Linked DNA regions of Lewinella sp. 4G2. The protein of the gene in region 1 interacts with the protein of each later gene in a pairwise test. Links are inferred from orthologs where the notes say so. Each region holds a gene or a part of one and is shown in the gene's direction. Other genes may lie near its edges. The genes, in order: rsfS and A3850_RS08955.

Region 1 (11,191 bases):
GAACCGAAGTAGGTCGGGTAGGAAGGGGGAACCAGGTATACCCAGCTCCCCCAACACTATCCGCCATCAGGCGGGCAGGTCTCCAATTTTAAGCTTACCGAACCGTATAGGGCAACGAGAGGTCGCCCGATGCGATACTGTAAACCGTATATACCCCGAGCATCGGCCGCTCGGTGTCTGAACCAATGACCTGCATGTAGGCCGCTACGCCGTCGTAATTGAACTGAGTCTGGTTGTTCATCCGGTAAGCGGGTACGATGACCTTGATCTCATTACCATCCGTTAGCACGGGGAAGCCGGGAGAATCCATGTACATGGGCATCCCGGGGTTCGTTGGGGGAAGTAGCCCTTCGCTAGATCCAGCAAATTGCTTTACGCTGAGGCCGCCGGGTACCCGTTCGTCTTCGACCAGTATTACCCAGTGCGGGTGCCAGACTACACCATCGTTGGCGTAATCCTTATCGGTATTCTCGTCCCACAGTGGGGTATCATCGAAATCGGGGTGGCTCGTCAGCGCCATGGCTACAATGCCTTCGGTGGGGGCGAATCCAACGTCCTCGGCCCGGAGCGTGGTGGGGACGACATATCCGAGCACGGGCGCACCATCCAGGCTACCAACTGGCATGGGGACGGTGCCACCAGCATTTCCATCTACGGTGATGGTAAAGATCAATTGTTGCAACTGGTCGTCAAACCGTACGTCCGTAGCGTTGATGTTGAAATCAGCGTTGCCCGTAAACTCCGCTCCGGGAGCATTCGGATCGGTCTGAGAGCAGCCGTTGGCCCCGACGAGTAGCAAAATGGGTAGTAAGAACTTCACAGTAATTAGTTTAGCTAACTATTAGTGTATGGATGGTTAAGCTTCCAGATCAGCCATGCTGGCCCCGAAGTTGAGGTGAATGGGCCCGTTGCCCGCAATGACGAGCGCCGGTACGGATTTCACACCGGCTTGTTTGGCAGCAGGCACTTGGCCCGGTTCATCGCCGAGGTGAACGATTTGCACGTCGTGAGCCGCAGCATCGACGAGTTGGAGGATTTGCCGTTCGGCATCAAGACAGACCGGGCACCCGGCGTGGTAGAAAATGACTTTCATGATAGAAAGATTTGAGTGAGTAAATTTAGTTAGTTCAACTAACTAACATCATCACATTACGCTTAGTTGAGGGTTGACAAGATATTTCTTCAAGGTTTTGAGAACTAGCGTATGCACCCCAGAGCCGGACGCTTGGAAGACCTCCTATCGTCGGACGTTCCAAGGTCCTACCATAGACAAAATTCAGCTCCTCGTAGCGTCGATGCTATTGTAGCGCAGCGGAAATAGAATCGTTCTGCGAGCGTGCGGTCATACACAACCGGACGCTCGCAGGACCTCCTACGTCGGACGCTACGAGGACCTAGACCTACTAAAATTTACCCTCGAGCTCCTCGTAGCGTCGATGCTGTTGTAGCGCAGCGGAAATAGAATCGTCCTGCGAGCGTGCGGCCAAACACATAACTAAAGAATCCCACCCCAACACCGGCCCCAAAAAGAACTCCTCCCTCTTCACTAATCAAGCAATCTAATCTACTCCCCCTCAAGCCCTTCCTCAATCCGCCGCCGTAAAAAGATGCGGTCAAACGTCACTGTTTCGGAGCGCAATGCGGCCAGATCCAACAAGCGAAGAGCGCTTCGTAGGTTCTCTTTTCGGCCTAGTGGTTGCGCCTCCGCAACTTGGACAGCAAATTTGGCTAGGTGATCGAGGTGTTCGCCCGTTAGTTCAAGTTGCGTAACGTAAGCAAGGGCGGCAGCTCCATCCAACGTCGTAAAATGTGGGAAGTCGAAGCCCACCTGCTCACGCAATTCCTCCTGCGTTATGGAGATTGCCTGTACTGGGTCAGCATTTGTTCTAAGCTTCAAAAAGTCCGCCAGGATCTTACCCAGGACGCGCCCAAGTTGCTCGATCTGTTCCTGAATAATGTCGCGTTGTACCATGTTGGCTTGAAAGAGTGAGTGAACGGATGGTTCGGTAAAGCCTAATAATTGCATCCCCTCATTATTAATAGTTTGAATTCCACCGCAGGAACCCTACCCCTCCATCACCGAACGCTTGGAAAACCTCCTACCGTCGGACGTTCCAAGGACCTAGAATACAGTAGCTAATCAATCCCCACGCCGCCCCCAGGTCCTTGGAGCGTGCTCCCCACGCGCGCAGCAAGTGGGGAGTTCCTCCAAGCGTCCGGTATTGACCAACAACACCGGACGCTTGGAGATCCTCGTACCGTCGGACGCTCCAAGGACCTATCCTACAGTAGTCAATCAATCCCCCCCAACCCAAAAACGTATCTTACCCACCCCAACCCTCCCCCACCATGCGGTACGCTACCCTTCTCCTCTTCCTGCCCTTGCTCTGCACCTGCGCCAGCGCCCAACTCGCCCCACAAAGAAGCGGAGCCGGCACCCAAAACCCACCCAACCCAAACGGCAAAGCCATCACGGTAAAGGACATGCAGCGCTGGAACCGGATCACCAACGAGCAACTGAGCGCCGACGGGAACTACGTACTGTATACACTGACCAAGGACGTAGGCGACCCGGTGGCCGTGCTCTACGACGTGCGGAAGCAAACTGAGCGGCGCTTCCCCCGCCTCCACGGCGCAACGCTGAGTTACGACGGAAAAAATGTAGTGGGCATCCTCAAACCCGCCCGCGAGGAAGTGCGGCGGATCAAACTGAAGGAGAAGAAAAAAGCGAAGGACCAACTCGCCAAAATGGACAGCCTCCTCGTCTGGAACCTGGGCCAGCCGGAACCCGTCGTCACCCCCCACGTACATGGCGTAAAGATGCCGGAACGGGATGCGCGCAGCTACGCCTACCTGACGGAAAGCATCCTGCCCGATTCGCTCACGAAAAGCCTGGACAAGAAAGCTAAACGCCTGGTGGTGAGAAACTTCGCGAATCAGGACAGCTTCTACCTCGAAGGCGTCATGAGCTACGTTTGGGCGCGCGACGAACCCGTCCTGCTCGCCCACCAGACCGATAAGGACAGCACCTGGACGGCCGGCGTTCACCGCCTCGACACCCGCGAACTGGAGTGGCGGGCGCTGGAACAGGATAGCCTCGACTTCACCGGCCTCGCCCTGAGTAGCGACGGCCGCCAGGCCGCCTACCTCTCCGCCACCGATGACGGTGAAGACGCGCAAAAACCCTACACCCTCCAGTACTGGAGCGCCGACCGCGGAAACGTAACGGACCCCACGGCGGGCCAAGACTACGGTGACGCCGGCTACGCCATCAGTAAGGATTACCGGCCCCGTTTCAGCACCGACGGTAAGAGCCTCTTCTTCGGCAACCGGCCCCGCCGCGCCGAACGGGATACGACTCTGCTCGAAGATGAGATTGCCGACGTCGAGATCTGGCGCACGGAAGAGCCGCGGCTCTACACCCAGCAAAATGTGAACCTCTCCGACGACAAAAAGGCTACCTACCTCGCCGTCTACCGCACCGAAAGTGGGCGGGTGCGGCAACTCGCAGAGGAGGCTTACCCCTACGTCGTTACCCCACCCGAAATGAACGGCGATTGCGTCGCGGTCTACGACGACCGGCCTTACGCCAAACAAACCATGTGGGAAGGCTACCCCGGTGGCCGCGACCTCAAAGTGATTAACCTGGATAACGGTGACGAGACGGAAGTGCCCCGCGGTGAAGTTGCCCCCGCTCGCTTCCTCGCCGGCGGCAATTATCTCGTGTGGTACAACCAAACGGATACGACCTGGAACAGCTTCGACCCGAGCAACGGCCAGCTGCACACGCTAACGACCAACGCCACCGGTATTTTCTACGACGAACTCAACGACCGGCCCATGCACCCCCGCGCCTACGGCATGGCTGGCACGCTGGAAGACGGGCAACACTTCCTCGTCAGCGACCGCTACGACCTCTGGAAACTCGACGCGAGCGGCCGCGACGACGCCACGCGGCTGACACGGGGGCGCGCCAACCAAATCCGCTACGCCCTGCGGGATCTGGACCGGGAGGACCCCTTCATCGACCCGCGCAAGGACCAGTTCGTCACGATGTTCAACGAAAACAACAAACACGCCGGGATGGGCTGGATGGACGTGAGCAACGGCGACGTACTCATCCTCCGTTCTGGCCCAAAGACCTACGGAGATTTTATGCGGGCGCGCTCCGCAGAAGCTCTCGTTTTTAGTGAAGCTGACTTCCGGCAGTTCCCTGACCTGCAGTATACCGATGACCTCTTCGCCAGAAACCTGCCGGCAACCCGCGTCTCCATTGCCAACCCACAGCAGGCCAATTTCCGCTGGGGCTCCGCCGAGAATTACAGCTGGATCGACAACCAGGGCCGCACCTTGCAGGGCTTGCTCATCAAACCTGACGGCTTCGACCCGAATAAACAGTACCCACTGCTCGTCAACTTCTACGAGCGCAACAGCGAAAGTGTCCACCGCCACCGCACGCCTACGCCCGGCCGGAGTTCCATCAACTATTCCCACTACGCCAGCAAGGGCTACGTGATCTTCAATCCGGACGTCGTTTACCGCGTCGGATACCCCGGCGAAAGCGCCTACGACTGCGTGATGAGCGGTGTTACGAGCCTCCTCGGCGAGGGCTTTATTGACCGCGAACGCATCGGCCTCCAGGGCCACAGTTGGGGTGGTTATCAGGCGGCTTACCTCGTTACGAAAACGGATCTATTTGCGGCCGTGGAGTCCGGCGCGCCGGTCGTCAACATGTTTTCTGCTTACGGGGGCATCCGCTGGGGTTCGGGCCTGAGCCGGCAGTTTCAGTACGAGAAAACCCAGTCGCGCATCGGCGGCAGCCCCTGGGAGTACCCGCTGCGCTACCTCGAAAACAGCCCGATCTTCACGACGGACAAGATCAACACGCCGCTCCTAATCCTGCACAACGACGCCGACGGGGCCGTGCCGTGGTACCAGGGCATCGAGTGGTTCACGGCCCTGCGCCGCCTCGGCAAACCCGCCTGGCTCCTCAACTACCGCGGCGAGCCCCACTGGCCCGTCAAAACTCCCAACCGCGCCGACTTCCAGACCCGTATGGAACAATTCTTCGACCACTACCTCATGGAGGCACCCATGCCTAGGTGGATGCGCGACGGCGTGGCGCCGGTGGAGCGAGGGATCGAGCAAGGGTTGGAGTTGCTGGAGGATTATTAGTTTCTAGTGTTTAGTTACTAGTTTCTAGTGGTGGGTTTCTAGAAACTAGAAACTACCTACTAGAAACTAATAACCGTACCTCCCGCAAATCAAACGCACTAGCCCGCCCACCAGCCATCCGCACCACCAATTGGCCACGATCATTCACCCCCTCAATAACCCCGGTAAACACCTTCCCCGTCGCCACGTGCCGGAACTCACTGGGGACGCCGCGTCGGTAAAGTCGATCTTCATAATTTCGGTCCAGAAGCGCGAGGCCCGCGCTGCTGCTCATTTTTTCGTATTGATTGGCGAGGTCGGTTAGCAATTGTTTGAGGACGGTTCCCAGGTCAAAGGTCGTACTGGTCAGGGCGCGGAGGCTCGTGGCGGTGGCCTTTAGTTCCGACGGGAAGTCGGTTTCATTCACGTTCAATCCGATGCCAATCACGGACCAGTCTAGGGCGCTACCGCGGAGTCCATTTTGGATGAGGATGCCGGCGATCTTACGCTTCCCGACGTATACATCGTTCGGCCATTTTACGCTTATTCCGTCAAGGTTTTGGGCGCTGCTCCCGATATGATGCGGGACAAGTTTGGCGCTCGCGCGGGTGCGGTGTGTGGGACCGAGGAAAGCGTCAACCGTTTGGGCCACGGCCAGTGCCGCAACCTGGCTCAACGCAAAGACCTGCCCCACGGTGAGGTGGGAGGGGCGGGTGACCAAGCTAAAGGTGAGGTTGGCGTACGGAGAAGAATGCCAGGCGTTCGTGCCCTGCCCCCGGCCGGCGGACTGGTCGTCCGTAATAAAGACCGCCCCGTGGGCCGGGGGATGGGGGGAGGAAAGCGCGGCTACGGCCAGGTCATTCGTGCTACCGGTGGCAGGGAAGTGGTGGGAAACTTTCGGAAAAACCCGGGTGTTACTTTCTTTCAATGTCGGCCGGCTGTAACTTTAAGTAATTATCGCCGAAAATACGGAACGGGACTGACCTTATGGGCTCCGCCACCGGTTTCCCTGGCACGGTACTTGCTACCAATCCCTTCACTAAACAAGTAATTTGAATACTTCCATCAAGTTGTCATCGGGCAACGTTACCGAAAGAATGAATCAACGGCTGGACGTCATCGTCGATGCCATGCAGGACATCAAGGCGAAGAACATCGTCAAGATCGATCTGCGTAAACTAACGGACCGGCCTACGGACTTTTTCGTCGTCTGCGAAGGTGAATCCGTCACCCAGGTCGCTTCCATTGCGGACAATATCCAGATGCGGCTGAAGCGCGAACTCAGCGAGCACCCGAAGAGCGTCAATGGCGGCCTCGTCGCCAAGTGGGTCTGTCTGGACTACTTCGATACCATCATCCACGTCTTCTACCCCGAAACGCGGGCCTTCTACGAACTGGAGGACTTGTGGAGCGACGGCGAGTTCACGACTTACGAAGACGTGTAGGGCCACGCCCCGCCTTCCTCCGCCGCACCTTGGCCCTTTCTACCCGGCCCAACTAAGTGGTCGGGGTTCTTCTACGCCCGGGATTAGCCGTGTTTTACGCGAACAATGCACGGGTATAATCGCTAGAGACCAAGGACGGTCACGATCCCAACATAACGTAAATACGCCCCAACACGAGCCAACGAAATCAGGCATCGTGCGTTAGCCAAACATATATGAACACGAACAAGAAAGATAAGAAGCCCGAAGGGGGCGGGAACAAGCTCCAGAGTTACTGGCTCTACGCGATCATGTCCCTCGTGCTGCTAGCGCTCGTTCTCTCCAGCCTGACGGGTGGTGCCAACGTCGATATCGACAAAAAACGCCTCCTGCAGATGATCGAAGATGAAGGCGCGATCACCAAGGTCGAGCTGGTCAACGGCAAGCACGCCGAGATCTACATCGATTCGGAAAAGAAAGAAGGCAACGCCTACAAGGACGCGGCCGATAAGGGTCTCGGCGGCAAGCGCTACGACTACCGCATGGAAGTCATCACCGCCGACAACTTCACCCGTTTCATGGATGAGGCGCAGGACCGCAACGATGTACCTTTCGACGAGCGAATTCCGATCATCCCCGTAGAACGTGCCGATATTTTGGGTAGCATCCTGGGTTGGGTACTCCCCATCGGTCTCCTCGTACTACTCTGGGTCTTCATCATGCGCCGGATGGGTGGCGGCGCCGGCGGTCCTGGCGGACAGATCTTCAACATCGGAAAATCCAAGGCGACGCTGTTCGATCAGAACTCTAAAGTGAACGTCACTTTCGCCGACGTGGCGGGTCTCGACGAAGCCAAGGAAGAAGTGATGGAGGTCGTCGACTTCCTCAAGAACCCCAAGAAGTATACCGCCCTCGGTGGTAAGATCCCCAAAGGTGTCCTCCTGGTGGGCCCTCCCGGAACGGGTAAAACCCTCCTCGCCAAAGCCGTCGCCGGTGAAGCGGGCGTTCCCTTCTTTACGATGTCCGGTTCGGACTTTGTGGAGATGTTCGTCGGCGTAGGTGCCAGCCGCGTACGGGACCTCTTCAAGCAGGCCCGAGAAAAGGCCCCCTGTATCATCTTTATTGATGAGATCGACGCCATCGGCCGCGCCCGCGGAAAGGGTGCCATGCAGGGTGGTAACGACGAACGGGAGAACACCCTCAACCAGCTCCTCGTAGAGATGGACGGTTTCTCCACGGATAAAGGCGTCATCCTGATGGCCGCAACCAACCGGCCCGACGTGTTGGACAGTGCCCTCCTCCGCCCGGGCCGTTTCGATCGCCAAATTGGTATCGACCGTCCGGACTTGAAAGGACGGGAGGCCATCTTCAAGGTTCACCTCAAGACGATCAAGATCGACGAGAACCTCGTGGATGCCTTTACGCTGGCGGAAATGACGCCCGGTTTTGCCGGTGCGGAGATCGCCAACATCTGTAATGAGGCGGCCCTGATTGCCGCGCGCCGTAACCAGACCAGCATTACGCTGAACGACTTCAACTACGCCCTCGATAAAGTGATCGGTGGCCTCGAGAAAAAGAACAAGCTCATCAATCCCGAGGAAAAGGAGATCATCGCCTATCACGAAGCTGGCCACGCCATCTGTGGTTGGTTCCTGGAACACGCCAGTCCTCTGGTGAAGGTGACGATCGTCCCCCGTGGTGTGGCCGCACTCGGTTACGCCCAGTACTTACCCAAGGAGCAGTACATCACCCGCACCGAACAGATGCTGGACATGATGTGCATGACCTTCGGTGGCCGCGCGGCGGAAGAGGTTTTCTTCGGCAAGATCAGTACCGGCGCCCAGAACGACCTCGATAAGGTAACGAAGCAGGCATACGACATGATCACCGTCTACGGTATGAACGATAAGGTTGGCCAAGTCAGCTTTTACGGCATGAGCCAGAATGGTTACCAACGCCCCTACTCCGACGATACGGCTACGCTGATCGACAACCAGGTACGTGCCCTCCTCGAAGGGCAGTACCAGCGGGCGCAGGATCTCCTCCGGGAGAAGCGCGCCGAGGTGGAGCTGCTGGCGAAGGAACTGCTAGACAAAGAAGTGCTTTCCAGTAAGGACCTGGTGCGCTTGATTGGCCCACGGCCTTCTGATGCGGATCCGCTGGCACCAGTGGAGAGTGAAGGGGTGGTAGATAATTCTTTGTAGTCTGAAGATTCTAGAAGTTAGATTTTAGACCCAATTACCTTCCCAAAAAGGGTGTGGAGCTTGTCGCTTCACACCCTTTTTCTATGCCTTCACCCACCAGCCGCATTACGCTTCCACTGCGGTGCCTACCTTCGTGGCATGGCTAATTCTGATCTTGGGTTTACTCCCCTTGCCTTTACGGAACGTTCCCCCGAAACCATGCACCTGCGGGCGCGCCAACTATTTGAGGAGCTGAACGAACGGCGGACCGTGCGAGAATTCAGCGACCGACCGGTGGCGAAGGAGGTGATTGAGTACCTGCTGCAAACGGCCTCCTCCGCACCGAGTGGCGCCCACAAACAACCATGGACATTTTGCGTGATCAGTGACCCCGTGATGAAGGCCAAGATCCGCGAGGCGGCGGAGAAGGAGGAGTACGAAAATTACCACGGCCGGATGTCCGACGACTGGCTGGTAGACCTGAAGAAATTTGGGACGGACTGGGAAAAGCCCTTCCTGACGACGGCGCCCTACCTCATCGTCGCCTTTAAAAAGGCCTACGATATTGGGCCGGACGGGGAGCGGGAAAAGAACTACTACGTGAATGAATCCGTGGGCCTGGCCTGTGGTTTCCTCATCGCCGCCATCCACCACGCTGGCCTGGTGACCGTAACGCACACCCCCAGCCCGATGAACTTCCTGCAACAAATTCTCAAGCGCCCTGCGAACGAACGCCCCTTTCTGCTCCTCCCCGTCGGTTACCCCGCGGAGGACGCGCAGGTTCCTGTGATTGAACGGAAGGGTTTGGGAGAGGTGAGTGTTTGGTTTGAGTGAGGAGTTCCTAACTTACAAGTATGACCTCACCAACGTATTGCGCTGATCTTCCTTTGGCCTGTTATCCACTGCGCACCACGAAACAATTCTCGGAGGAAGATTTTTGGAATTTCTGCGCTGAGCATCCGGATATATTTTGTGAGCGGAACGAAAATGGCTCTATAATAATCAGCACGCCGGTCTTTACGAAGACTGGATCAGCTGTGGCAGCAGTGGCTGCGGATCTTACCATGTACTGTCGTCAGCACGGTGGCCAGGCATTCGGTAGTAAAGCTGGTTTTACCCTTCCAGATACCTCCGTAAGAACAGCATCGGTAACGTACGTATCAGTAGAAACGATGGCATCGATATCCTGGACCGAGTTAACTAAATTCGCCGGTCTAGTACCTGACTTCGTCGTAGAGGTCGTTGATCCAACGCGCTCAGGATTTGTGAATGATTTGCGGATGCGCACAACCTGGATCGCTAACGGCGTAAAACTGGCCTGGCTCATCGACGTCGATGCGGATAAGCTCTGGATCTACCGGGCCGATAGCTCCGTCAAGATCGTTTCCCCGCTCAACCAAACCATCACCGGCGAAGACGTGCTCCCCGGTTTTGAATTTGACTTGCGCCTACTTTCCTAGGTAAAGTAAAGAATTGTCTCCTCCCCAAAGCGGGCACCGATCTCCCGGTACATCCATTCTTTGAGCTCGCCTAACTGCTCTTTCTGATAGACGAATTTGTGGCCACCGAATTTATTAAACTTCTTGCGCCGCCCCTCTTCGCTCAGGTCCAACTTCGTGTTGGGGTACCAATCTAATAGCACCTGTTTGGAGCCGGGGGTGAAGCGGTGGGTGATGAGTTCGAAGGTAACGTCGCACCCCTCCCCTACTGCTTCCTGAGTGCGGTCGAGCACCTCGACGTAGCTCTCCTGCCAACCGGGGAAGGGCATGATGGGAGCGAGCACGATACCTACTTTATAGCCTGCGCCACAAAGACGGCGGAGGGCCTCGATGCGGGCCGTAAGATCAGCAGTGCCACCCTCCAAGCGGCGGGTGACCCACTCGGCATTGAGGCTGATGCGGCTCCGGGTGTGGCCATTGTGGGTCAGACCGAGGAGTGGGGTGACGTCGTCGTACTTCGTCACCCAACGCAGGGTCGCCTGGGGCTGGGTACCGAACCATTCGATCGTCCGGCTGAGGGAACCGGTAAGGTGCTCTAAACCGAGTGGATCGGTGTAGCAGCTGGCTTCAAAGCTGGTCGTTCCTTCCCCAGGTTGAATGTAGTTCACGTTGTTCTCCAGGATCTGTTCCAGGTTGCCGTACACACGAGTGATCGGTGCACCCGGCAGGCTTCCTGCCAGGTAGCAATACTGACAGTGCGCCGGGCAGCCCTTCGCGAGGTGGAATTGCCAGTCGGCGGAAGGCGGGATGGGCGTCAGGCGCATTGCACTCGGGGGCGCGTTCACGATGGCGAGGGTGTTCTTGGATTTTTGGTAGGTCTCCCGCACCGTGTTGCCCTTTAGCCGGGGCAACCGATTCTTGCTCAGGCGCTCGTAGTTGACGCCAAGTTGATCCAACCGTTCCGCAATGCGGCGGCCGTGCTCTTCCTCCC
Region 2 (11,342 bases), 340 kb from region 1 along the record:
CTACAAACACTTTGGGGGCACGAGCGCGGCCACGCCCCTCGTCGCCGGCATCTGCGCCCTCATGTTGTCCGCCAATCCTCAGCTTACCAGCGTGCAGGTAAAGTCCATTCTTGAAGCCACGGCGGATAAGATTGGGAACCGTTGGGAGTACGACGCGCGGGGTTACTCCACCAAGTTTGGTTACGGCCGCGTCAATGCGGAACGAGCCGTTACCGAAGCGTTGCGGCTGCGGAATTCCGGTGGAATCTCACAGCCAGCGCCTCCTGTTCCCACTCCCCCCGCACCCGCGCGAGCGCCCAACTCGTCCCGCATTGAATCGGGGCCAGCGCCCAAACCTACGCCGGCCCCGGCACGCCCTACCACGCCCATCCGCATTGGCAATGGTACCGGTTTGTACCGCTTCAGCGTGCGCAACCAGGCGAAGACGGGTTACGGCCTCCAGATGAGCGTCCTGGCCGAGCTAGCCAACGTGTTGCGGGAGGTGGAAAGCGCCGAAAAACAGTACGGCTTGCCCGTCATGGTCAGCATCAGCGAAGTAAATGGGCGAACGGCTTTCCGCATTTTGCTTGGCCCCTTCGCGACGCGGGCGGAAGGTATTCGGGCGCGGACGCGGGTGCAAAGCGTAAGTGGACGGGAGCCGTGGCTAAGGAGCCTCAGCAGTCTTTAGAACAGCGCGGAGAATTAAGAGCTTGTTCGGATTTTTGCTTCCTGAGAAACAAGCATTTACGGACCTGGCGTTATCAAAAATTACTTACTTAGCCCGCTAGGTGCGTAATTTTTGATTTAGCCAGAACCATAAATCATTGCTTCTCAGTTCTCAAAAATCCCAAACAAGCTCTTAGTACAACAACCAGATCAGCAGGATAATGATGCCGATGGAGAGCAAACCGATGACGCGGTACTGATCCCGCTTCTCCTCCTCCGCCCGGTGCTGTTTGCGCTTCTCGTTGAGGGGTGTGGCGGCGTCCCGGTTGATGCGGCAGTCGTAAGTATACTGGTCCGGGCCGGCCGTTTCGATGGCGACTTCGCAGAGTTCCTGGTCGAGGAAAACGGAATATGTCTTGGCTTCCTCCACGCTGAAATCGACGGCCACCACCTTGTCGTTGCAGTGCACGACGACGTGGCGGTCCTTATCCCCGTGGAAGAGGCCGATGCGGTAAATGATCCCGTTTACTCCGTTGATGCTCCAGGAAAGTTGTGGCATGCTGACGTACGACTCAAAAGGTGGGGAAATAACTGTAATTCAATATCCACCAATAAATAAAAGGCCTAAATCGATAGGCCGACGACGTACGCGCGACCCACCGCAAATTCAATGGGAAAATATAGAATATTGTTGTTCACCACCAAATTTTAACGGCTGGTCCTTAATCGCTACGAAAACAGTGCCTCCGGCTCGCGCAGCCCGGCCCAACTGCCCTCGAGTTCCAGGACGGCAAAGCGGGTGAACATCTCCTCCTTATACCACTGCCGCTCGCGGGTGAGTTTGACGACCTCCTTGTGGTGGTCGCTGCGGTAAGCAAAGGCCTGCATGGCTTTACCTGTCTTCCAGAGGCTGAAGGTGGCCTGCATGAAGATCGGGTACTCCCCCACCCCGATGCTGAGCAGCCGCTCCGGATGGTCGTACACCGAGGCGGAGGTCTTCGGTACGTAGCGCCAGAAATCGGGCAATTTACTCGGGTGAATGGTCGCCCGGGTGATGACCGCCACCGGCGCGGAGGGGTCGTAGGCGTCACGGTCGGCCACGAAGGGGTTGCCGCCGCCCCATTCCCCGTGGGTCATGGTGGGGAGAAGGTGGACTGTCAGGCTTTCCTGGCACCGTTTGCGGGCTTCGACGTACCATGCGTTGCCGCCAAAGAAGTCATCCGCTGCCGCCCGGCTTTCCCAGTGGCCGAGCCAGGCGTAGACGCCCCAGTTGGGGGATACGCTGAAGCCGTTGCCACCGCCGCTCCCCATCAGCCGGCCGAATTGCAGTCCCGGCGTGGTGGCCAACTGAGCGGGTGCCAGGCCCATCTGGCTGAGGGCCCAGAAGCGGTTCCGGAGGCCGGCGTAGTTGAAAAGGGTGAGGGTCGTGTGCAAGCGGCGTATTGGTCTGGGGCGGGTAAATTTACGGCGGAGGCGCCGGGGAAGGTTTTCAGCGGGGACCGTGGCTAACATTTACCGGTTTTTTGTCGTTCCTTTGGCGTAAGCAGCTTTACTATGGCCGATCAGATGCAAAAAGATGGAAAGTTCGAATACCTGGAGACGGGTGGTTCGGGCCCGCCCCTCGTCTTGCTCCACGGGCTTTTCGGGGGCCTCTCCAACTTCGGGGCCCAGATCGAGCACTTCCGAGACCGCTTCAACGTCGTCGTACCCACCCTGCCCATTATGACGCTGCCCCTACGTAAGGTATCCCTCGCCGGCCTGGTAGCCCACCTTCACGATTTTGTGGAGCACAAGGGTTGGGAGCAGATCCACATCATGGGCAACAGCCTGGGCGGCCACGTGGCCATCCTGTACGCGCTGGACCACCCCGAAAAGATCGCTTCCATCATTCTGTCGGGCAGCTCCGGCCTCTTCGAGAGCGCCATGGGCAACAGCCTGCCACCGCGAAAGAACTACGAGTTCATCAAGAAGAAAACGGAGAGCACTTTTTACGACCCCGCCGTTTCCAGTAAGGAACTGGTCGACGAAGTCTTTTCTACGGTCAACGACCGCAACAAGGGCATCCGCATCATCATGACGGCCAAATCCGCCGTTCGCCACAACCTGGCGCATAAGTTGGATGGCATCAAGGCCCCTACCCTCCTCGTATGGGGTAATCAGGATACCATCACCCCACCCTTCGTGGGGGAACAGTTCCAGGAACTGATCGAGAACTCTGAGCTGCACTTCATCGATAAGTGCGCCCACGCGCCGATGATGGAAGTGCCGGGCGAATTCAACGCGTACATGGACGACTTCCTGACGCGGGTGATGGAGGAGCGGCCGGTGGTGGCTTAGGGCTATCAGCCAATTAAATTATTCAGCTTAAAAATACTGGCCAAAGCCTACCACTACCCCGTTCGCGCGGCGGTCGGTCACGTCGACGCCGTAGTCGATGCGGAGGACGGCGTTGTGGGCCTTCAGGCTGATGAGGCGAACGCCGGCACCAAGGAAATGGCGGACGGATTCCCGTTCCCAGAGGTCGGCCAGTTCGCCGCCGGGGGAGCGCCAGGTACCAAGGTCAGAAAAGCCGACGAGTTGGGCGGCGAAGCGTTCCCTACGGTCGCGCCACACGGAGTAGCGGTACTCCAGGTTAAGGACGAGTTGGGCCGTGCCCCGGTCGATCCGGTTGCCGCTGCCACGGATGTTAAACTGGCTATCCAGCACGAACGGAGCGAAGGGAGATTCGTTGTTGCTGCTGAGGCCCGTCCGCAGCCGCAGGGCGAGGTTGGAGCGGTTGCCCAGCAATTGGAAGTACCGAAAATCGTGCCAGGCGATCAGGAAGTTGTCGTTGCCACCGACGGTGCGGACGGCCTGGACGTTGCTTTCGTGGTGGGTCCCTTCCAACCGTTCGGCGAAGCGGTCGGTCCGGTTGCGACTGTAACCCATTTTGACGAGATACTTCTGTAGACTCACAAAATCGGGGCCGGGTGTTTCCAGGTTGCCACTCTCAATTTTGCGGTACTTTTCCCGGAAGGTCGTCAGGCCGAAGGTGAGCGACTGGCCAATGGTTGGGGCGAAGCTGACGCCGGCTCCGAAACTCTGGTTGCTGTACCGGTAATCCACGGCCGCCTCCGGGAAGTAGACCGGTTCGACGGCGGCGTAGCGGCGGCTTTCGAGGCTGTAGCCCCAGCGGGAGCCGCGGTAATTTTGGTTGCGGAGTAATACCAGGTAATTGTGTTCCCCATCATTATTCTGGTAAAAGGCAGTTAATTCCTGCCCCCGCCCCCGGAAGTGTATGTCGTTAAATCCAACCTGGTAATAAGTATTCCCCCGCACGCCACCGATACTGAGGATGGGGAAGATCGTCCGGCTTTCCTCTACCGTCCAATTTACCAGGGTATCGGCGGTGCCGTCCTTATTTATTTTGATATCCAATTCCCAGCGCGCGTCGGTAAAAGCCGGCAGATTGACGAGCGTTTGCCGCATGGCATCCAACTGCTCGGTACCGGTATTTTTGGAGATATCCTGTAGTTCGTTTTGGTCCGTTAATTCGAGGTCGGTCCGGGCGGCGATATATTGCACCCGCGTCCGCGCCAGATTCGTAAAATCGTGCTGGATTTGGGCGCTGACGCAGGTGCCCAGCAAAAAGAGCAAGCAAAACAGGACGGGCCGTAACACGGGAAGGGGAATTTTGAGGTGAGGAGAAGTCCCGTTTACAAATTGAAGCGCAAACCAAGATTGACGGTGCTCGCATTACCATCGACGCTGCTCAGGAACTGGTTATCGAAGGCCGTGTACAGCAACTCTAACTCCAGATTAGGCGTAAACTGGTATTTCGCGCCGGCGCCCAACTGGTAGAAGTAATCGGGCTCCGACTGCCAGTACGGCGCGTAGCTGGCCAGACCGTAAATGGTGGCTTTCGGCGTGGGGAAGTAGCTGACGATACCGGTAAGGGGCGTGGAGAAGCGGTTGATGCGGCCGGCTTCCTTGGAACCGATGTCCTCCAGGTTGAAATCGACCTCGGCGAAGAAGCTGAAGTTATCACCAATCGGGAAGTCATTAAAGACCTGCGTGAACCAGGTGGGGCCGTCGAAGTCGACAAAGCGGCCACCGTTTTCGGCACCGGTCAGGTCATCACCGACGGGGATCCAAAAGGCAGATTGAATGGAGAAGTTGGGCAACTGATTGAAGGGCGCAATGCGCACCTTGGGGCCGATCGTCGCCACGGTCGTGCGGGAGTAATCGCCACCGGAACGCAGCACGTCGAAGTTGCTGGCCAGGCCCTCCTGGTCGTACCGCACCCGCCGCACCCGAACGTCGAGGCCCACGTTGATTCGATCAGAGACACCATAGATGGCCGACGTAAGGCTGGTAAAGAAAGAAGACCGCTCGTTGGCGGCCTCCTGACTGTAAAGGTTGTTGAAGATCTTGACCTCCACGCTGCCCTTCGGGATGGTGGAAGAGACGACGTAGCGCGAAGCGTTGTTGCCGCCGCCGCTGCTGGGCGTGGCGTCCGTGGCGGTCGGCGTTTCCACGGAAGCGCTGCCGGCGGGCTTGTTCAGCGACCAGTCGTACGGGTAGTAGGAAACGGTGGCGTTGGCGGCGATGGGTGCCTTGCGGTACTGATTGATCCAGTTGACGACATTGGTCTTGCTGCCCCCGAAGTCGGCCTTGTACCAATCAAAGATCTGGCTCAATTGCGCCGTCGACCCGCTGGTGCGGATGAAGGTAGCGTCGTTGAGTGCGGCCTTGGTTTGCTGATCCAGTTGCGCCTCCAGCTTACCAGCCGTGTAGGCGAAGTTGGTGATGGGCGGGCAACCGGTGGCCCCACAAACGAGGACGAAGTGCAGGCGGGCGTCGTTGTATTCCTTCAGTAAAAGCTCTTTTTCGAGCTGGTTCAGCGTCAACTTACGACCGCCGACGGTCTGCTTCTTGCCGTCGAAAAATCCGCTGACGTCCATCACTGATTTGAGCGGGTAATTTTCTAAAGCCTGATTGATGACGAGGATATTGTAAGCATTAATGAGGTAAGCCTTACGCTCGTTGCCAGATAAAGAGCTCAGATCGACGGCAGCAATTTTAGCGACCAGGGGATCGATAGCGCCGGAGCTTTTCAAACTGGCGTAATCAACACGTCCGGATTGAACGTGCTGCTTAAAGAGCGCATCCGCATCAGCAATAAATGATTGGGGGGCCGCCGCCGCACTAACTGAAGTAAAAGCGAAGAAGGCGAGTAAAAGGGGAAGAATTGATCTAAACATGAGTGGAGTATTTTATTTGTTTTCCAATACTCCAAAGTTGGGGGGATGGCTGCGTGGGGGGGTGATGGATTCTTCCTGGGGGGTTGGCGATTATTCCTTTTTGGAGACTTTATACGTTAGATTTTGGATTTTAGACGCGATGTGCCTTTACCTGCGGTCCAGACTGATCCCGCCAAATCACTGTGATCCCTCCGGTATCGAAAGTCTCTAATAGCCCTGAGTTGCTATCTTGCCAACCATGCCCAAATCAAAAAATACCACCCCAGAAATCCTGCGGCCCCACGCGGAAACGGCCTACGCCCACGAGCTGAAGGCCCTCGCTGCTCAGGACGAATTCGCCCGCCCAACGGGTTGGAACCTTTCGCCCCGCGCCGTCGTCACCTACCTGTTGGGGGATACCCTGGCGGACGGGACGGAGATCACCCCCAAGTACTTCGGGGAGCGGCGGATCATCGAGGTAGCCGTATCGAGTTTGGTAACGGACCGGGCCCTACTCCTCGTGGGCGTACCCGGCACGGCGAAGACCTGGGTATCAGAACACCTGGCGGCGGCGATCAGTGGGGATTCCAAATTACTGGTGCAGGGTACGGCGGGGATGAGCGAGGACGCCCTCCGCTACGGCTGGAACTACGCCCGCCTCCTCGCCGAAGGGCCGAGCGAGGCCGCCATGGTGCCGAGCCCGGTCATGGTAGGAATGCAGACGGGGAAGATCGTCCGCCTCGAAGAACTGACGCGGATACCGAGTGATGTGCAGGATGCGCTCATCACCATCCTGTCGGAAAAGCTACTCCCGGTGCCGGAGTTGAACCGGGAGGTGCAGGCCGTCCGCGGCTTCAACGTCATCGCTACGGCGAACGACCGAGATAAGGGCGTCAACGAATTATCGAGTGCCCTCCGGCGGCGCTTCAATACCGTCGTAATGCCCCTGCCGGCGACCCTGGAGGAAGAGGTAAGGATCGTCACCGACCGCAGCGGTGCCGCGGCGGCGGGTATGGAGTTGCCCCCCATCAAAAAAGACGTAGCGGACGAGATCACCCGCCTGGTGACCATCTTCCGCGAACTCCGCAACGGCCGCACGGAGGACGGGCGGACGCAGGTGAAGCAACCATCGTCCACTCTCTCTACGGCGGAGGCCATTTCGGTCGTGAACCAGTCTAGGGCGTTGAGCCACCACTTCGGTTCCGGCACCCTCGAAACGGAGCACCTGGCGGCGAGCCTCACTGGTGCCATCATAAAGGACCGGGAGCAGGACGCTCCGATTTGGCGGGAGTATTTGGAAGTGGTCGTCCGCCAGCGGAAGGGGTGGGAGGATTTGTGGGAGGTTTTGGGGTAGGGGTTTTGGATTTTAGACGTTAGATTTTAGATTTTAGACGGGGAGGATTGTGAAAGAAATTAGTTTTTCTACCCAAGCCGGACGCTCTCGGGACCTCCTGCGTCGGACGCCACGAGGACCTGATGAAATGGAAAAGTTGCTAACGCCTTACCTCCCTCCAAGGACCTCGTAGCGTGGTCAAAGCGCGCGCAGCCAGCTTTGAGCTCCTGCGGGCGTTTGGCCAGGCAAGTAATAATTCACCCAAGCCGGACGCTCGCGGGACCTCCTGCGTCGGACGCCACGAGGACCTGATGGAATGGAAAAGTTGCTAACGCCCTACCTCCCTCTAAAGACCTCGGAGCGTGATCAAAGCGCGCGCAGCAAGCTTTGAACTCCTGCGAGCGTCTGGCCAGGCAAGTAATTATTCACCAAGCCGGACGCTCGCGGGACCTCCTGCGTCGGACGCCACGAGGACCTGATGAAATAGAAAAGTTGCTAACGCCCTACCTCCCTCCAAGGACCTCGTAGCGTGGTCAAAGCGCGCGCAGCCAGCTTTGAGCTCCTGCGAGCGTCTGGCCAGGCAAGTAATTATTCACCCAAGCCGGACGCTCGCGGGACCTCCTGCGTCGGACGCCACGAGGACCTGATGAAATGGAAAAGTTTCTAACGCCTTACCTCCCTCCAAGGACCTCGTAGCGTGATCAAAGCGCGCGCAGCAAGCTTTGAACTCCTCCGAACGTCTGGCCGCCGCCCGTCTAAAATCTAACTTCTAATGTCTAGTGTCTCATCTAACCTACTCCTCAATCATAATCGGTGTATCGCCACCTGGGACGATCACCTTCGTATTGGGCGACTTCGCCAATTCGAGGTAGGCTTCGAGGGCTTTGAAGCGGAGGATCTCGGGGGTGAGGCCTTCGGCGATGATGAGTTGGGCGTCGCGGGTGCCCTCCGCCTGGATGCGTTGTTGTTCGGCTTGCTGGCGGGTTTGCTGGAGGACGAACTGCATGCGCAACGCTTCCTGTTCCGCTTCCAGTTTTTCCTCGATGGCGCGGGCTAGGTTTTCCGGTAATTGGATGGATTTAATGAGGACGGTTTCCAGCACGATGCCGCGCGGGGCCAGGTTTTTAGCCATTTGTTCGCGGATGGCCTCTTCGATGATGGCCCGCTCACCGGTGTGCATATCCTTGGCGAAATACCGGGCGGAGACGTCCGCCGCCGCCGACCGGAATACGGGTAGGATGACGGATTGCTCGTAGCGCGGTCCGATCTGCCGGAGCAGGTCCGTGGCCTTCGTCGGGTCGAGCGCGTAGAGGATGGAGATGGCCGCCCGGATGTTGAGGCCTTCCTTGGAGGGCAGGTGGAGCTCGACCTCCATGTTTTCCGTCCGCGTACTCACCTTACGAATGGTCGTCGTGAACGGGTTATAAAAGGCCACCCCCTGGTCAACGGGCCGCTCGCGGTATTTCCCCAATTTCCGTTTCACGCCCACCTGCCCCTCGCGAACGACGGTACAACTGGATAAAAAAGAAATAGTGAGAAGGAATAGGGTAAAATAGGTAAATCTTACTGGCATGGTGTATTGGGTTTTCACTAAAGTAAGCGGCGATCGTGCGTTTATTTTATGATTTTAATTCATTTAGGGGTTTGGTAACTCAGGGTGTTTTGGGAGTGTTAAGAGAACAAAGTGCTTACGGTTAATGGCTATTTACTATTTAATTATCGATATGAAAATAATTAGTTGGCGCTGCCGCAGGTGCGGGGGAAGTTTGCCCGGGCCACCTCTAGTGTATCGGACGGCGCACAGGCCGACGTACTTTGACCCTCCCATCAATGACCGGGCGGATGAGTGGATGGGAAGTAGTTCTAAATCGGTGGTTGCCCCCCTCCTCTAATCCACTTCTTCAGCGCACTAAGCCCTTTCGCAAAACAAACTTCCTAAACTTTCAGAAAAAATTGAAAGTTTGTGATTTCGCCCGTAGCTTTGCCGTGCAACCAATCGAAACGACCATGGCAAATACCTTTCTCTACGACGACGCCTGCCCCATGTGCAAAGGCTACACCAGTGTTTTCACGACCCTCAACTGGAGTAAGCGGAAGGGCTTCAGCACTCTCCGCCCCAAAGAGTGGCCTACCCTGGACATCGACCGAGGCCGCCACGAAATCCCCCTCCTCGACGAAGAGACGGGGGAAGTCCGGTACGGGCTGGATGCGATGACTACGGTTGTGGCAAGTGCGCTGCCCCTCCTGAAACCCCTACTGCGTCACCCCTATTTCCTTGCCGCCCTCAAGCCCTTGTACTGGCTCATCACGTACAACCGCCGGGTGATCGCCGGTACCAAACCACCGGCGACGGGCTTCGATTGCGCTCCGGACGTACACCTCGGTTGGCGGATGACTTACCTGGCACTTGTGCTGATGACCGTGTTGGCGCTGGGCCTCCCCACCCTCCCGCTGGCGATCGGCTTTGGGCTGTTTCTCACCACTGGGTTCTTCCTCCACCCAGAGCGGCTGGACTTCCTGGGCAACTTCGCTACGGTGGTGCTGGGTGCCACGCTGCTGGGTGCCATCCTACCGGATAGTTGGGGGATTGGAGCGGCCTACCTCTTCGCGGTTTGGGAGGGGTGGCGACGCTTTGGTGGCTAGGCAGTCAGGGCTAAGACTACCGCCTTAAAATTCATCGTTGCTCCGCAGGATCTCCTCAAAGGTCATGATGCCAGACTTGAAGAAAGCGTAATTGATCCCGCCCCAGGCGAGCCCCAGCAACAGGTGGATGGTTACCCACGAGCCGGTTTCGTGCATCAAACTGAGCAAAAAGCCAGCGATACCGTAGATCACTACGCACAGCGGAATCACGAAGAGTTCCTGCTTGTGGGTGTTGGGCTCGGCCTCCTCCATTTCTACCGCTTCCTTCCGCCGGCGGAACAAGCGCAGGGGTAACAACAGCAACTCCTTGATGAGCTCCAGAAATTCCCCCACCTGAAATATCAACCCGTAAATGAGGATGCACAGAAAGGGCAGCACGTAACTGGCCATTGTGGCCAGCCCCGTCGCTTCCGGCAAAAGCTGAGTAACGAGAAGGCTGGACGCCCAACTGAATGCCATCCACGTACCGGTGGCGATGAAGAAGTGTTTGAGGCTTTCGCGCATTGGTTCCTGGGTATACGGTGAGCTGCTTCCAATTAGCCACCTTGCTAAGGAAGGATCGTGAGGTCGAAGATAGTGTTGGCGGGGAGTTTTGGGTTTACGGAAACGGTGAGGGAATAGTAAAAATGCTTGTTATGGTAAGTCAGCCGAGGGAACAACGAAGACCCGGAGCGGGAGTAGAGTGGGCCACCTGACGGTGTGCCACCGCTACCCTGGCCGGCCCATTCGGGACGACATGTCACGCAGCGCCGCAGGCCTCTGATTCTCTTTTGCTCTACCTCTCTTGCGAACAAATCTCACGCAAGCAAGCGCCGCAGGCCTCCCCAACCTCTCCGACTCCTGCGAAACAAAAATGTTGGTATAAAATCTCAGTATCTCTATCTCCTCCTCTTTCTCCCCTGCAACCGCCGGAGGCAAACAATACCGCAAATGAACCCGAAAACCGCCAGAGGCCCCTACCCCACCCAGTAAGCCACAAAAAGCACCAGGCACCACCCCAGAAACACCCGCAAATCCATATACTGGCCGGGCAAGATCCGCGCCTTCCGGTAGAGGAAATACATCAGGATACCCTTATTGATAATATCGGATACGACGGTGGCCAGGACGATCCCCCAAAGGCCTAAACTTGGTACCAGTAACCAGCTTAATACAAGGTTCATCACCAATTCCGAGAAGCTGAAGAGCCAGAGCCCACGGGTATACCCCAGAGCGACGATCACCGGCATCGGGAAGAGGAGGCGGCTCACGGTGATGAATAGGTACAGGCGGAAAAGTGGTAAGCCCTCCGCAAACAACTCCGTAAAGACCGGGGCCCACCAGAAGGGGGCCGTTACCATGAGCAGTAAGGTACCTGCGAAGATCCAGTGGAACAGGCGGCGGGAGGAAGCTTTGAGTTGGGCCAGCCCGCTACCGACGCTTTCCGTCAGCCGGGGGAGGATAACGACGATCATGCCGCTCGTTACCGCCGTCACAAAGGGAATGTCGCGGGCACCGTA

What was found.
Region 2: the proteins of rsfS (region 1) and A3850_RS08955 interact in binary tests that used the Escherichia coli proteins (3 or more experiments, as listed by UniProt). The link is inferred for Lewinella sp. 4G2 from one-to-one orthologs.

What each region holds. Positions count from the first base shown.
Region 1 is NZ_LVWJ02000014.1:1,688,855-1,700,045, reverse strand. What follows is about bases 5,214-7,902. They hold rsfS (ribosome silencing factor), read left to right. Parts: upstream 5,214-6,206; coding sequence 6,207-6,599; downstream 6,600-7,902. Other genes in these bases: ftsH (ATP-dependent zinc metalloprotease FtsH), read left to right, coding at 6,815-7,902; A3850_RS07755 (biotin--[acetyl-CoA-carboxylase] ligase), read right to left, coding at 5,228-6,082. In the rest of the region: A3850_RS07775 (hypothetical protein), read right to left, coding at 95-820; conjugal transfer protein TraF, read right to left, coding at 857-1,096; A3850_RS07765 (hypothetical protein), read right to left, coding at 1,565-2,026; A3850_RS07760 (S9 family peptidase), read left to right, coding at 2,350-5,175; more of ftsH, read left to right, coding at 7,903-8,782; A3850_RS07740 (nitroreductase family protein), read left to right, coding at 8,921-9,595; A3850_RS19510 (Uma2 family endonuclease), read left to right, coding at 9,616-10,221; A3850_RS07730 (spore photoproduct lyase family protein), read right to left, coding at 10,218-11,191. UniProt on the Escherichia coli protein: Functions as a ribosomal silencing factor. Interacts with ribosomal protein uL14 (rplN), blocking formation of intersubunit bridge B8.
Region 2 is NZ_LVWJ02000014.1:2,029,004-2,040,345, reverse strand. The notes cover bases 5,334-8,173. They hold A3850_RS08955 (AAA family ATPase), read left to right. Parts: upstream 5,334-6,126; coding sequence 6,127-7,221; downstream 7,222-8,173. Other genes in these bases: A3850_RS08950 (prohibitin family protein), read right to left, coding at 7,994-8,173; A3850_RS08960 (DUF547 domain-containing protein), read right to left, coding at 5,334-5,888. Outside these bases: A3850_RS08985 (S8 family serine peptidase), read left to right, coding at 1-667; A3850_RS08980 (hypothetical protein), read right to left, coding at 839-1,204; A3850_RS08975 (hypothetical protein), read right to left, coding at 1,375-2,157; A3850_RS08970 (alpha/beta fold hydrolase), read left to right, coding at 2,200-2,982; A3850_RS08965 (hypothetical protein), read right to left, coding at 3,010-4,305; more of A3850_RS08960, read right to left, coding at 4,341-5,333; more of A3850_RS08950, read right to left, coding at 8,174-8,773; A3850_RS08945 (DCC1-like thiol-disulfide oxidoreductase family protein), read left to right, coding at 9,208-9,843; A3850_RS08940 (hypothetical protein), read right to left, coding at 9,868-10,347; A3850_RS08935 (lipopolysaccharide biosynthesis protein), read right to left, coding at 10,800-11,342.